2 regions of the Clostridium pasteurianum DSM 525 genome follow, and region 1 is predicted to be linked to the other one. Evidence: riboswitches for the same ligand, from Rfam matches in the RefSeq annotation. Region 1 holds a riboswitch; the other holds the start of a gene.
What was found. A riboswitch is a leader RNA that binds a small molecule or an ion and turns the genes downstream of it on or off. The one in region 1 is predicted to bind lysine.
Positions count from the first base shown of each region.

Region 2: another riboswitch for lysine. It lies ahead of dapA (4-hydroxy-tetrahydrodipicolinate synthase); the one in region 1 lies ahead of asd (aspartate-semialdehyde dehydrogenase).

Region 1 is NZ_CP009268.1:4,154,582-4,162,283, reverse strand. It holds gene CLPA_RS19010 (hypothetical protein) at 1-198, shown strand, start outside; gene asd (aspartate-semialdehyde dehydrogenase) at 426-1,505, opposite strand; lysine riboswitch at 1,602-1,773, opposite strand; gene CLPA_RS19000 (PucR family transcriptional regulator) at 2,135-3,310, opposite strand; partial or broken gene CLPA_RS18995 (aspartate aminotransferase family protein) at 3,505-4,856, shown strand; gene CLPA_RS18990 (4-hydroxybutyrate dehydrogenase) at 4,874-5,989, shown strand; gene CLPA_RS18985 (putative quinol monooxygenase) at 6,288-6,575, shown strand; gene tpx (thiol peroxidase) at 6,752-7,246, shown strand; gene CLPA_RS18975 (hypothetical protein) at 7,657-7,702, shown strand, end outside.
Region 2 is NZ_CP009268.1:960,534-968,235, forward strand. It holds gene CLPA_RS04250 (sensor histidine kinase) at 1-527, shown strand, start outside; gene CLPA_RS04255 (response regulator transcription factor) at 496-1,155, shown strand; gene CLPA_RS04260 (ABC transporter ATP-binding protein) at 1,306-2,247, shown strand; gene CLPA_RS04265 (ABC transporter permease) at 2,258-3,448, shown strand; gene CLPA_RS20035 (ABC transporter permease) at 3,461-4,624, shown strand; gene CLPA_RS04275 (YoaK family protein) at 4,665-5,390, opposite strand; lysine riboswitch at 5,661-5,830, shown strand; gene dapA (4-hydroxy-tetrahydrodipicolinate synthase) at 5,935-6,834, shown strand; gene CLPA_RS04285 (LysR family transcriptional regulator) at 6,951-7,702, opposite strand, start outside.

The sequences.
Region 1 (7,702 bases):
TATTTTTTAGGTACTATAAAGGATGGGAAGCTAAAAGCTATTGAAAATATTTCTCCAGGGGAAACGACGGATATGACACCAGGCTTAGCAGATATAATATACAATGGAAAAGGTGATAAATTTATTTTTAGAGTGTATTTTTTTCAAAAAGGTAATAGTGTTAAGGGCAAAACTTATATTTATGCTGTGACAAAATAAATCTTATGAAGCGACTCAGATGAAGGAATATTTATTTTTAAAGGAATTGATAAGGTTGTTCATACTTTCTTTGAGGAGTTCCTCATGTAACTAATGAAGTGTATAGAGACTATTTAAAGGCTGTTGAAAATAATAGTCGAAGGTTGTAATATAAATGAGGTTTCATCTATATTACAACCTTCAATTTTTAAATAACAATCATTTATTTTTTAGTAAAGTAATATTACTTAGTATAAATAACCTTCTCTATATAAAAGTTCAGCAGTTAGAAGTGCTCCACCTGCTGCACCACGTAGTGCGTTGTGAGATAGACATACAAATTTATAGTCGAATACAGTATCTTCTCTAAGCCTTCCTATAGTTACTCCCATTCCCTTTTCTAATTCTCTGTCAAGCTTTGGTTGTGGTCTGAAATCATCTTCAAAATAAGTTAAGAAGTTTTCAGGAGCAGTTGGAAGCTCTAAAGTTTGAGGTTTTCCTTTAAAGTTCTTAAAGTGTTCAAGCATAACCTCTTTTGAAGGTTTCTTTTCAAAGGAAACAAATACAGCAGCCATATGACCATCAGCTACAGGTACTCTTAAACACTGAGAAGTTATTGTTGGATTGTTAGCACAAACTATTTTATTGTCTTCAATATGACCCCATACTTTTAGAGGTTCTTTTTCGCTCTTATCTTCTTCGCCAGGAATATAAGGGATAACATTATCAAGTATTTCAGGAAATTCTTTAAAAGTTTTTCCGCTTCCTGATATGGCCTGATAAGTACATACAAGTATTTTTGTTGGTTTATATTCTAAAAGTGCACTTAGTGCAGGTACATAACTTTGTATTGAACAATTTGGCTTAGCAGTGATAAAACCTTTTTTTGTTCCAAGTCTTTCTTTTTGTTTATCGATTATTTTAAGATGATCTGGGTTTACTTCAGGGATAACAACAGGAACATCTTCAGTAAATCTATGAGCAGAATTGTTTGATACTACAGGTATTTCGTGTTTTGCATAAGTTTCTTCTATTTTTCTTATTTCATCTTTAGGCATATCTACTGCACAGAACACAAAGTCTACTTCTTTAGCAATTTCATCTATTTCATAAATATCTTTTACAACTATATCTTTAATATAATCGGGCATAGGTATACTAAGCTTCCATCTGTCTTTTACAGTGTCATAATATTTTTTGCCAGCAGAACGTTTGCTTGCTGCAACAGCTGCAACTTCAAAGTAAGGATGATTATTAAGAAGAGTTACAAACCTTTGTCCAACAAGACCAGTACCTCCAAGTAAACCTACTTTTAATTTTTTGTTCATTATAAAATCCCTCCAGAATGAATGTTATTAAAAAATAAAAGCCAAGGCTAACCCCAAGGCTTTTCTATTCACACAAATTACATAAGAATAAAAGTTGCTCAGGATAGCTCTCCACAAAATTGTGACAGTTATACATATATTATATGCACAACCAGCAATATAGTCTCAAAGCATTAACTATATAACTTCGGCGATGATTCCTTTCACATTGTTTCATAGTGCTTATCTCCACAAAGGTACTCTTAAGCATCGCGCCTCTATCTCTAACATTCGTATATTATTATTACAAGTAACATTGTACACTAAAAAGTAGTAATAAGCAAATATTTATTAATAATTTATCCATGTAAAATGTTGGATGAAATCTAAATATTTATGTTAAATATCTATTTACATAACGTATAAATTTCATATAATTAAAAATAAAGAAATAAATTTTAATTATATGAAATTTATTGATTAGACTTAAGGAAGAGAGGTGAAGTTTTATCAAAAATATCCAGTGGCTAATATAGTTGGTGTACCCTTTGGAACTTTTATTGGACAGCAATGGGGGTAGTTTACAAGTTTAAGCATATAAAAATTTGTATTTTTAAATTTTTAGCAAATGCATTTATTTGAAAATAAAATTATTGAATTACAAGATTGTCATCCCATATATCCAAAATATAAAAAGCCATTTGGTATGGAAAACGTTCTTCCAAGGTAGATAAATCACTATGAAGTAATTCCTTTATTTTTCGAATGCGATAATTGATAGTATTTCTATGTGAAAAGGTCTCATCAGCAACTTTTTGAACGCTGGCATTATACTTAATATATAAGCGTAAAGTGGTCAAATAGTCAGATTTATGTGCCTGATCATAGACAATAATTGGTGATAGAATATCTTTATAGTACTCTTCTAAAATGTTCATATCTTTTATAGAAAGCAGAATTTTATATATGCCAATATTATCGAATAGTCGAATGGGATGCTCTCCTTTCATAGAAACCATTAGGGCAGCATAAGCTTGCTGATAGCTCTTGGTAAGGTTCCTAACCCCTTTCACAATACTGCCAATGCCAATATAGGGCTGGCAGTTGCTAGACTGCTTAATCAGTTTAATATGCAGGGATTTCATAAGTTCTACAATATCATTTTTAGGTGAATCCTGGAGGATTAGCATCATTCTTTTCTTGTAATAAAACAAAGTATAATTATAGGTTAAATGATTGATGTTGTTACGACAGAGAATCTCAATGTGTTGTAAAAATGCATAGTTGTTTTGTAATTGTTTAGCAACATTTATTAATATGCAGCAATAGTTGCTATCTAATTGAAAATTATGAGCTTTTAAAGTATGCTCGTAAGTATAAGTGTCCTCAGGTTTAGTTAATATATACGTAAAGGCATCTTTCAAACTTTGTTTAATAGTTTCATTATGAAAGATACGTGTACAATAGTCTCTGGTTAACTCAGCAATATGTACATCCCAGGGCATAGTAAATAGAGGAAAAGATTCTTTGTTACAAAGGTCAATTACTGAATTAGGAATTGAATGTATATACTTGCCGTTATTAATTATTAATCCGCAAGAATGATGACCTATCAAAGATTTTATAAATTGGATTAGCCATTGTTCACCACTATATCCTAATCCAGTGGTTATAATTAACTCGCTTTCCTTTAAAAAAGAAAAATTATTAATATCCTCAAGTAGATAAACCCAATTCATAATGTTGGAAAGACCTTTGTTACCTGCAAGTAATTTCAAATGAAAGGCATACTTAGTATCTTCATAAACAGTTTGTAGATTAATCATAGCTTATTTCCTCCTGATGCTTGTATTCTATCATAATAAAATTAGTTTATCCAGCACAAAAAATCACTATAATAGTAGGCTGTATGACCGTTGATATTGTATTTTACTGTGTTAGAATATATTTAATCAAGTGATAATTATACAGAATAATGAAGTTTATACTTTTTTTGTTATAAGAGTGAGGGGGAATTTTTATGCTAAGAACAGAGTTACCAAGAATTATTACAGAAACAGTACCAGGACCAAAAGCACACGTAGTGATAAGAGAAAGAAAAGAAAACATTCCGAATGCTATTAAATGCTTATATCCTGTCGTTATTAAACGGGGAGAAGACGCCATGATAGAAGATGTAGATGGAAACCATTTTCTAGATTGGATTGGCGGTGTAGGTGTGCTGAATATTGGTTTTAGTCATCCAGAAATTATTGAAGCAGTAAAGGTTCAATCTGAGAAATATTTTCATGGAATGGCCAATGTGGTAACCCACGAAGGATATGTGGAATTGGCAAAGAAAATGAACGAAATTGTTCCTGTAAAAGGAGAAAAGAAGAAAACCTATTTTGCAAACAGTGGTGCAGAAGCTGATGAGAATGCAGTTAAAGTTGCAAAATCTTACACAAAAAGAAATAATATTATAGTTTTTTCAGGAGCTTTTCATGGAAGAACTATGTTGACTATGGCTATGACGTCTAAAAAAGCTTATGTAATTGGCATGGGGCCTTTCCCAGATGGTGTATATCGTGCTGAATTCCCTTATCTTTATAGAAAACCAAAGGGCATGAATGATGAAGATGCTATTGCGTATTATGTGGAACGTTTAGAGAAAATATTTGAAGAGTGTTCTCCAGCGGATAATGTAGCAGCCATTGTAGTAGAGCCACTGCAAGGAGAAGGCGGATTTATTCCAGCTCCTATTGAATGGGTGAAAGCAGTGCGTCAAATCTGTGATAAATATGGGATTTTATTAATTGCAGATGAGGTACAAACAGGTTTTTGTCGTACTGGTAAGATGTTTGCATCTGAATATTGGGCAGAGGCGGGTGCAGCACCAGATATTCTAGCCACTGCTAAATCAATAGCTGCAGGACTTCCTCTAAGTGCAATTACTGCAAGAGCAGAGATAATGGATGGGGTTACATCAGGAGTAATTGGTGGAACGTTTTGTGGTAATGCATGGCCTGTGCCTCTGCACTAAAAACTATTGAAATTATGGAAAGAGATCACTTGGAAAATAGATCCATGCAAATTGGAAAAAAAGTAATGGATACATACCACAAATGGATGGAAAAATATCAGGTGATTGGAGATATAAGAGGTCTGGGTGGAATGGTTGGACTTGAATTTGTAACAGATCAAGAAAGCAAAACTCCAAATGCGCCACTGGTAAGTGCGGTAGTTGCAGAATGTGTTCAAAATGGATTAATGGTAGAAAGTGCAGGTATCTATGGAAATGTCATTCGATTTTTAGCACCACTAGTAATTACTGATGAGCAGTTAGAAGCAGGACTAGCAATATTAGAAGACGCTATTGTAAAATGTATGTAACTCATAAGGAGGATGCCGTGAAAGAATTTAAAGTAGTTCCTATTATAAGACAATATGAAGAAAGTAAAAGCTTTTGTGAGGATTTTGCAATAGGAAGAGGAGATCTGGTTATTACCAGTGAGTCTACCTATTATAATTATTTTGAAAACCAAATGGAAGGTGCCTTGGTTATCTTTAGAGGAAATTACCAAAAGGGAGAGCCCTCTGATGAGATGGTGGAGAAGATATATGAAGATGTGAAAGATTATACCTATAGAAGAGTATTTGCAATTGGAGGCGGTTCAGTTCTCGATGTAGCTAAACTATTTGCATTGAGAACAATTACGCCAGTAGTGGATTTGTTTGAGAAAAAGATAGATATAAAAAAGACTAAAAAGTTAATTTTGGTGCCTACCACTTGTGGAACTGGAAGTGAAGTGACTAATATTTCAATTTTAGAGTTAAAGTCCAGACATACCAAGATGGGATTGGCAGTAGATGAATTATATGCAGATTATGCCGTACTGATTCCGGAGTTACTAAATAATCTTCCATTTTCCTTTTTTGCAACCAGTTCTATCGATGCTCTTATCCACGCAGTAGAGTCCTATATGTCTCCAAAAGCTTCTTTGATGACTGAGATTTACTCTATAAAAGCAATAAATATTATATTAAAAGGATATCAAATTATTGCCAAGAATGGTCCAGAGGCCAGAAAGGATATTCTTACCGATTTTTTAATAGCCAGTACCTATGCTGGAATTGCCTTTGGTAATGCAGGGTGTGCTGCTGTACATGCCATGAGTTATCCTTTGGGTTCAACTTACCATGTACCCCATGGAGAGGCAAACTATGCTATTTTTACTGGTGTATACTATATGTATCAAAAGCTACAACCAGTAGGCAAAATAGAAGAACTAAATAAAATATTAAGTAATCTTTTAGAATGCTCTACAGATACGGTATATGAGAAGTTAGAAGAATTGCTTAATCATATTATACAGAAAAAGTCACTTCGTGAATATGGAATGAAGAAGTGCGAAATAGCAGATTTTACAAACATAGTTATGACAGAACAGGGAAGATTAATGGCTAATAACTATACAGAATTATCAGAGAGATGTGTAACTGATATATATGAAAAGCTCTATTAAAGAATCATAAAAAATATTCAATATTAAAAATGGCATAATAAATAATGAAGAAAATAGTATATTGTGGCAAAAGAGTCTGTCTCATTTTAAAATTTCAGTAATAAATAAACTATCCACATTGTGAATAACAGTTTATTCTCAATGTGGATAATTTACAAGTTTAAACATATAAAAACTTGTACTTTTAAATTTTTAGCAATATAATCAATTATGTATTGTATATGTAAAATAAGGTGATTGTAAATATGATATACAGTATAATTATCTGTTTAAAAATGTAAAGAAGGGGAGAAAAAATATGATTAAAGTTATAGCAAAAGGTTATATTAAACTAGGAGAAGTAGATAAGTTTAAAGAAATCGCTTCCGTATTAGTAAAAGAAAGTAGAAAAGAGGAAGAAAATATATCTTATGGTTTGTATCAAGATGCTAATAATGAACAAATACTGACTTTCATAGAAGAATGGAAGGATCAGTCTGCTTTAGACAAACACATGAAAACTTCTCATTTTGTAGATTCTATGGCAAAGCTTTCTAAATTCCAAGAAAAAGATATGGATATAAATATTTATAATAGCTGTATTTAAAATTTGTAATATAAATTTTAGGTTTACAAATTTAAACATATGTAGTAGAATTGGTAATAGATAAATAATGTTAATTAATATTAAATATTAATATAAAGTGAGGTGAAAGGGCTTATTTAAAATCTTTATTATGTAATGGATACATAATAGATTGTAACTATAAATAAGCTAAGTATATGAAAGTTACTTTTCAAGGAAATGAAGTTACATTACAGGGAAAAGAAGTTAAGGTAGGAGATACATTTCCTGACTTTACAACAGCCAATAATTCACTAGAATCAATTTCATTAAAGGATACTAAAGGAGTTAGGATATTTTTAACTGTACCTTCTGTAGATACTCCAGTATGCGATCTTGAAGTAAGAACTTTTAATGAAAAAGCAGCTGAAATAGAAAATGTTACTGTATACACTGTATCTATGGATTTACCTTTTGCTCTATCTAGATGGTGTGGAGCAGAAGGTATTGAAAAAGTAGTTACTCTTTCAGATTATAAAGATAGAGTTTTTGGTGAAAATACAGGCACTTATGTTAAAGAGTTGGGCCTTCTTGCAAGAACAGCTTTTGTTGTAGGCAGTGATAATAAAGTAACTTATGCAAAATATTTAAGCGAAATTACAGATTATCCTAATTATGATGAAATATTAAGTGCAGCTAAGGCTGCTAAATAAAAATTTATAATATAATTCTATAAAAAGTTGTAATCTTAATTATAGGAAATGGATAAATTTTACTTTACAGGAGCTTTCGTTTTCAATAAGTTTGAATGAATTGTACAAGGAATATATGAATGTTATATCTGCTCACTATAAGGTAAGTTTTATAGAGGATATTTATCCGATGAATATCAACCGTAATACTGCAATCTTCTACAAAGTTGGAGATAACGGTTGATACGTCCTTGGATAACGACTTCTAAGCATCAAGTGGAATAAAAACTTCACCTGATGCAAAGAATTTTGTTTATACAGCAAAGATAAGAGGAACCTTTTATAGTAAGGTTCTTCTTGTTTTTTTATGAATAATATTAATATTTAGATGTAATATCAGTATAAAAAAGTATTTTTAACAGGGTGATACAATGAATAGAGATATGACTTTATTTCATAATCTATGTAAATATATTA
Region 2 (7,702 bases), 1.2 Mb from region 1:
TAAAGGATATGGTTGACTATACAAAAAATGGACTTGAAGATGTAAGAAGGGCTGTAAGAGAATTAACTCCTTTAGCTTTTGACAACAGCAGTGGTATTTTTCTTTTAAAAGAGCTTATGATAAACTTTGAAAAACATTCCAAGGTTAAAATCAAATTTAATATATCCAATAAACTTCATTATGATCTAAATTCAGATCAAAGCTTTGTTTTATATAGAGTTTTTCAGGAATCTTTCAGCAATTCCTTAAGACATGGACAAGCCACTGAGATAAATATAAATATGAGTTTTTCTGAAGAAGAAATATATGTACATATGAGAGATAACGGTAACTGTAAAAAGGACATGAAAAAGGGTTTTGGACTAACTAACATGGAAAAGAGAATAGTTTTTATAGGTGGTATATTTTCATACATAAATCATGAAAATAAGGGCTTTGAAATAAATATAAGTATTCCAAGAAATAAGAACATAGCTAAATTACAGGAGGATAGTGATGGAGGAGATAAAGATAATTATAGCAGATGATGAAAAGCTTATAAGGAGCAGCTTAAATATAATAATAGGTTCTGATCCTGCTATAAAAGTTGTAGGTCTTTGTGGTGACGGGGAAGAAGCGTATAATTTTTGCAGGGATAATCAAGTAGATGTAGCTCTTATGGATATAAGGATGCCAAAGGTGGACGGAGTTTATGGTACCAAGCTTATAAAAGAAGTTTCTCCGGATACAAAGGTTTTGATCCTTACTACCTTTAATGACGATGAATATATTTTTGATGCTATGAAATTTGGTGCCAGCGGATATCTTTTAAAGGATACCTCCCATGAGGTTATAATAGACAGCATAAAGGGGGTTCACCTTGGGAATGTAATAATGAATCCTGTAGTGGCTTCAAGGGTTATTGAAAACACATCAAGGGAGAGGAATATATCTGCAGAGGATATAAAGAGTAAATTTTCTCTAACTTCAAGAGAAATAGATGTAATAAAGGGCATAAGTGAGGGACTGACAAATAAAGAAATTTCTAAAAAGCTTTTTGTAACAGAGGGAACTGTAAAAAATTATATTACAGAAATTTTATCAAAACTCAGTCTTAGGGATAGAACTCAAATTGCAATATTTGCTTTTAAAAATAACATTACGTCAAATAAATAACTAGTCAGTATTGTAGTCTACTTATTTTCATATGCCTAATATATATAAAAATCATGACTTAAGTCATGGTTTATTTTTTTAAATTTATGACTCAGCTCATTACTTGAAAGTTTATCCAGATTATATAATAAGCATAAGAGGTGATTGATGATGTCAATATTGGAACTTAAAAATGTAACTAAAAGATATGACGATAAATTAGTAGTAGATAATGTGAGTTTTTCTATAAGAGAAGGAGAGACTTTTGGGCTTTTAGGACCTAATGGTGCAGGAAAGTCTACAATTATTTCTATGATATGCGGTCTTGTAAAGGCAGACAAAGGCAATATATTTATAGATAGCCATTCTATTTCAAAGGATTCAATTGCAGCTAAAAAAAATATAGGTATAGTACCTCAGGATATAGCTCTTTATGAAAACTTAAATGCCATTGATAACCTAAAGTTCTGGGGGACGCTATATGGATTAAAGGGCAATCTTTTAAGAGAAAGGATTGAAGAGGCTCTTGAGATTACAGGATTAAAGGATAGAGCAAAAAGTAAGATAAAGAGCTACTCAGGAGGAATGAAAAGAAGAATCAACATGGCTGCTGCTTTTATGCACCATCCAAAGCTTCTTATAATGGATGAACCTACAGTGGGTATTGATCCTCAGTCAAGAAATCATATTCTGGAATTTACTAAAAGTCTTAATGAGGAATATGGTACTACAGTAATGTATACAAGTCATTATATGGAGGAAGTTGAAATGCTGTGCAGCAGCCTTGTTATACTGGATGAGGGAAAAGTTATAGCCAGTGGAACTCAGGAGGAAATAAAGAGAATGGTTTCAAATGAGGAGAACATTGAAATAAGCCTTACCAATTATACTAATGATATTGGATTAAAATTAGATAAGCTTCGAGCTGTAAGTGGAGTTAATTACAAAAATGGTGTTCTTTCAGTAGTTATGAAGATCTCTGAGAAGAATGGTATTCAGGACATTATTGATATATTAATCCATAATGATGCCAAGATACAAAATATAAATATAAAGGTTCCAAATCTGGAAACTGTATTTTTAAATCTTACTGGGAAAAATTTAAGGGATTAGGGGGATGAACATGAAAACTATAAGTATATTTATGAATTCATTGAAATTATTTTTAGTTAATATTAAGGTGTATATTTTTGTTTTCCTCATTGCCCCTTTTATATTCTCTTTTATGTATGGGAATATGTATAAAAAGATATTAGATCCAGATAGAACTATTGATAAATTTCAGGTTGCGTATATAGATATGGATAAAAGTCCTGAATCAAAACCCTTGGAGCAGATTCTAAGGGGAGATAAGCTCAGTAAAATTGTAAATTTAAATAATCTGTCCAGTTTAGATAATATAAATAGTGATTTGATTAAAGGAAACTATACAGCGGCTATAGTTATTCCAAAGGATTTCTCCAGCAATATTGGTAATAACAAAGAGGCTTCCATTCAGGTTTTGCAGTCACCTTCTGCTGGTGTAAAAGGTGAAATAGTATATGACATAGTAAAGGTATACTGCTCTTATTTAAATATGAATAGAAGTGTTTATAGTGTAATTATGAAAAATTTAAAGGATGAAGTCGCAACTGAGAAGATGTTTAAGGATATAACACCATTAATAGAAGCAAATTTAAGTAAAACTTATGTTACTTATACTTCTCTCCCAAAGGCTAAGCTTTTGAACTATAAACAGCAGTTTGCTCCCAATATGCTAATAATGTTCAGCTTATTTATTGCATTAACTCAGGCAATTACTGTATTAAAGGAAAGAGAAGAAGGCACTGTAAGCCGTATATATTCAACGGCTACCAGTAAGTTATCCTTCTATTTTGGAAAGCTTTTGGCGGTTTTTTCTATATCTTTAGTTCAAATGATCTGCTTTTTAGCAGTTTCAATTTTATTTATAGGAGTAAATTTTGGCAACTATTTAAATCTTATTCCTATAATGATAACTCATGCAGTTATCATATCAGCCATTACAGCTTTGCTTATGGTACTGTTTAGAAATGTAAATGTGCTATCTGTAGTGTTTAGTTTTCTGGCAGCTATAATGTCAATATTTTCAGGAAGCTTTTCTCCGGCAGACTATTATCCTGAATTCATGAGAAGAATATCTCATTTCACTGTTAATTATTGGATTAATAATCTTTATACCAGTAATATGCTGGGAGATAGTTTTGCTTATCTATTTCAAATAATTGCTGTAATGTTAGTTATATCGGCTATGGTTATTTTACTTGGTGCTGTAAAAATAAAACATGAATATTAGGAGGAAAGCACAATGCAGATTTTAAGATTGACCTTACTTAATTTAAAAAGAATGATAGCAAACAAAAATGTACTTTTTCTTACACTTTTAATGCCTATGGTGGTTATGTGCATAGTTACATTTTTTAATAGGGGAAGTGAAAATACTAGTAGTAGTGATAAAATTTATATTGATTTCGTGAATAAGGATAAAGGGAATCTTGGACAAGAACTCATAAAGGAATTTCAGTCTTCTGGGAATTTTAGTGTTTATACCACCAGTAAAGAAGAGGCAGAGTATAGGGTTTCCCATAATGTTACTTCTGAAGCAGTAATAATACCTGAAAAATTTTCTGAAAGTATTGAAAAGGGAGCTGATCCTAATATAAGTATTTTAAAGCTGAATATAGGAAACGTAACCTTAACTGCGGATAGTAAGATAAATTATTTTATAAATGAAAGAATTATTTCAAAAGAAATAGCATCAAGTTTAAAGGGAAAGACTACAGAAGCAAAGGATATCTCCATGGAAATTTCAAAGGAAACAGCTCTAAATAAAGTAACGACTTCCTCAAAAACAGTAGTAAAGGATAATAAAAATCCCCTGGGAAATCAAATTACCATTAATCTTTGTGTAAGTTTTATGATGTTTACGGTATTATTTATAGTCAATGAAATAATAGCAAGAAGAGATGATAAAACCTTAAAAAGAAGTTTTACTGCTCCTAATAGTAAATTTGCCATAATGGCTTCTTTTGTAGTAGCTTTTTTATTAATAGGATGGCTTCAGGTAATACTTATGGTTGGAAGTACTTCTCTATTGTTTAAGGTAAATTGGGGGAATTCTATCCTTTCATTATTTGTATTTTTTACAGCCCTTATACTTGTAGTACTTGGTCTTGGAGTACTGCTGTGCAGAATTGTAAAAACCGCCAGTAATGCATCTATGGTATGTCAGATGGTGGTTCAGATAAGTTGTATGGTAGGAGGTTCCTATATGCCTCTTGAGTATTTTCCTGACTTTTTAAAGCGTATAGCTTATTTTGTCCCTCAAAGCTGGGCAGTATCCGCCCTTACAGATGTAGTTATAGAGAATAAAGGTCTTATTTCAATTCTTCCTGATATAGGAATACTGCTTCTATTTGCAGCAGCCTTTTTTACTGCAGGAGTTTCTACTATAAGGGAGATAGCGGAGTAAATATCATTGGATACTGGCCATGAGTTTATTGAAAACTTTCCTAACTTTTAGAAGCTGCATCATTCCTCTCTATGTGTAGAAAAACAAGGCAAAATATCAGTAAAATTATACTGACCCATACTGCTTTAGCTTTTAAGTGAGAAGTTACAAATCCACCGAAAAAGGCTCCTATTATAAAGAATATTACAATTGTAAAATAACGAAAGGATTTTACTGATGCAGCAGGATCCTTTTTTGTAAAAGCAGTATGCAGTGCCAGTGAGGCAGAACGTAAGTTACCGGTGCACATGGTAGAGGCATAGGGGGAATCCACTAATTTTTTAAAGGTAGAATATTGCAGTGAAGCAACAAAAGAAATAGCAGTAGTTACTACCACATCTAAATTGCCATAGGGCATAAATCCTACAATAAAAAGCAGTATTATTTCAATAATTAAAATAGTGCGATAGTGGTTTTTTGTTAAAAAATTAGAAGAATTTTTATTAAGGGTTTCTGAAAACAGTACTCCTATTATAAATGCAAAAATAGGCAGGGATTTTATTAAAGCCAGTTTGTAATTTCTATTAACAGCTTCTACTGCAACTAAGACCAAATTACCTGTCTGAGCATTAGCGAAAATACCTCCTCGTCCAATATAGGTATATGCATCTAGAAAACCTCCAACTAGGGCAAGAAGTATTCCTAGAAAAAAGGATTCTGGTTTAATATGAGGCAAGTATGCCCTTATTTTTTGTTTTTTAACTGAATTTACTTGTTCACTAATCAATTTTAAATAGCTCCTTATGTAATGTATTTAGGTCATTTGAGTTTTATTGGGAAAACCTATAAAACATTATTTTTATTGGTATTAACAAGGGTGTTATATTTTACTTCATGTATATTATAATACCATCAATATTATATAATCAATAGTATAAAACTCTGTGAAATGAGTGAATATGATTTTTATTATGATATCCAACTTGAAATATAAATTTCTATGATATCTTGATTTTTCAGTAATATATGATATACTATTATTAAAAATTGAATTCTTACCTAGGGTAGAGGTGCTGTGATTATTAGTATGTGTCCATAGCTTGCAGGCGATGAAGGATGCAGAAAGGGGTTACAGCCGAAGGAAGTAAGTCTGGCAGGGCTACTTTCTGGGTTTGTATAAAATATATGCAAAACTGTCACTATTTATAGTGGAGAGCTACAAGGTTCACGTGCGTTAATATTGAATTTATAATACTAACAGCAAAGGTGTTCCTTTGCTGTTAGTTTTTGTGACTTTAAATTTGCCATGGTAAGAGGAAAGTAGGTATAATATGAAAATTGAGGGTGTTTTATTACCAATTATTACTCCATTCCAAAATGGACAAGTTGATTTTGAATCCTATAAAAATATGATAGAGCATTATTCAAATATGGATATAGCTGGATTTATACCTCTTGGAACTACAGGGGAAACTCCTACCCTATCCGAGTCTGAATATGAATCTGTGTTAGAAAAAACTGTAGAATACAATGAAAAAAAATTACCTATATACGTAGGCTTTGGTGGTAATAATACCGAAAAAATGGCAAAAGATATAAAAATGTTTGAAAAGTACCATATTAAAGGGATTTTATCTGTATGTCCATATTATAATAGACCAGATCAAAGGGGAATATATGAACATTTCAGGAGAATTTCACAATCCACTGATCTTGATATAGTACTTTACAATATACCTTACAGAACTGGCAGAAATATTGAAAATGATACAATCAGAAGACTGGCAGAATTTAAAAATGTAGTGGGTATAAAGGATGCCTGTGGGGATTTTAAACAGACTACTGATTTATTATTAAATCGTCCTGAAGATAGTGATTTTTCAATACTTACAGGGGAAGATGCCTTTTTCTACAGTACTTTGATGCTGGGAGGAGATGGTGGAATACTGGCATCAGCTCATATGGATACGGAGAAGTATATTGAAGTCTATAAAAGAGTTAGAGAAAATAATCACTTAAAAGCCTTTGAAATATGGAAAGAAGTGGCTAATATTATTCCACTTTTATTTGAAGAACCTAATCCAGCACCAATTAAATATTGTCTATACAAAGCTGGATTAATAAAATCTCAGGAAATAAGACTTCCATTAATGGAGATATCAGAAGTTCTAGCAGAAAAAATAGACAAGGTTATGCCAAAGAAACCTATTATGTATAAAATTCCATCTTAGGATAAAGTATTATAATAATCTGTTTTTTATTAAAAAGTAAACTGTACCTCGTAATCTACACAGACTTTTGTTGTGAATATATTACAGAGTACAGTTTATTCTTTTATTTACAGCACTCATTGTTTTGGTGATAGGTCAGATATAAAAGCCTTCATAGCTGCGGATATCCATTTATTTTTATGATATAGCAGTTGAGTTCTTATATTAAACTTATAATCAATCAAGTCTAATTTCACTAATTTTTTTCCCTGAAGTTCATTGTTTACAGACATGGCAGGTAAAAAAGTAATTCCAAGATTGCTCATAACGAAGGTTTTAATGGTTTCTATACTGCCTATTTCTAAGGACAATTTGGGCTGAATATTTTCTTTATAGAACATTGAAATAAATACATTTCTATAACTGCAGCCATTTTCTGTAAGGATCAATGGTTCTTTTGCAATATCTCTTATGCTTAGATTCTTTTTATTTGCCAACCTATTTAAGGGAGAAGCTAAAAGCAGCATATCTTCCTTACTGGACATATATGAATTTAGATCTGAATCTTCAATGGGCTCACCTAAAACCAGAGCCAAGTCAATTGTATTATTTTTAAGCATATTGTATAGATCCTGGCAAGTGCCTACTTTAATAATTATTTCTACTTCAGGATATTTTAAATGATAGTTTTTTAGTATCTTTGGAAGTTTTATTGTGCAAAGGGATTCAACCACACCAATCTTTAAAGTGCCTTCAGGTATATTTGTGTTACTTACTGCTTTTTTAGCTTCTTCAGTAAGATTTATAATTTTTTCAGCATATTCAAGAAAAGCAAGTCCGTTGGAAGTCAAATTCATGTTCTTACCAACTCTTTCAAAGAGCTTTACTC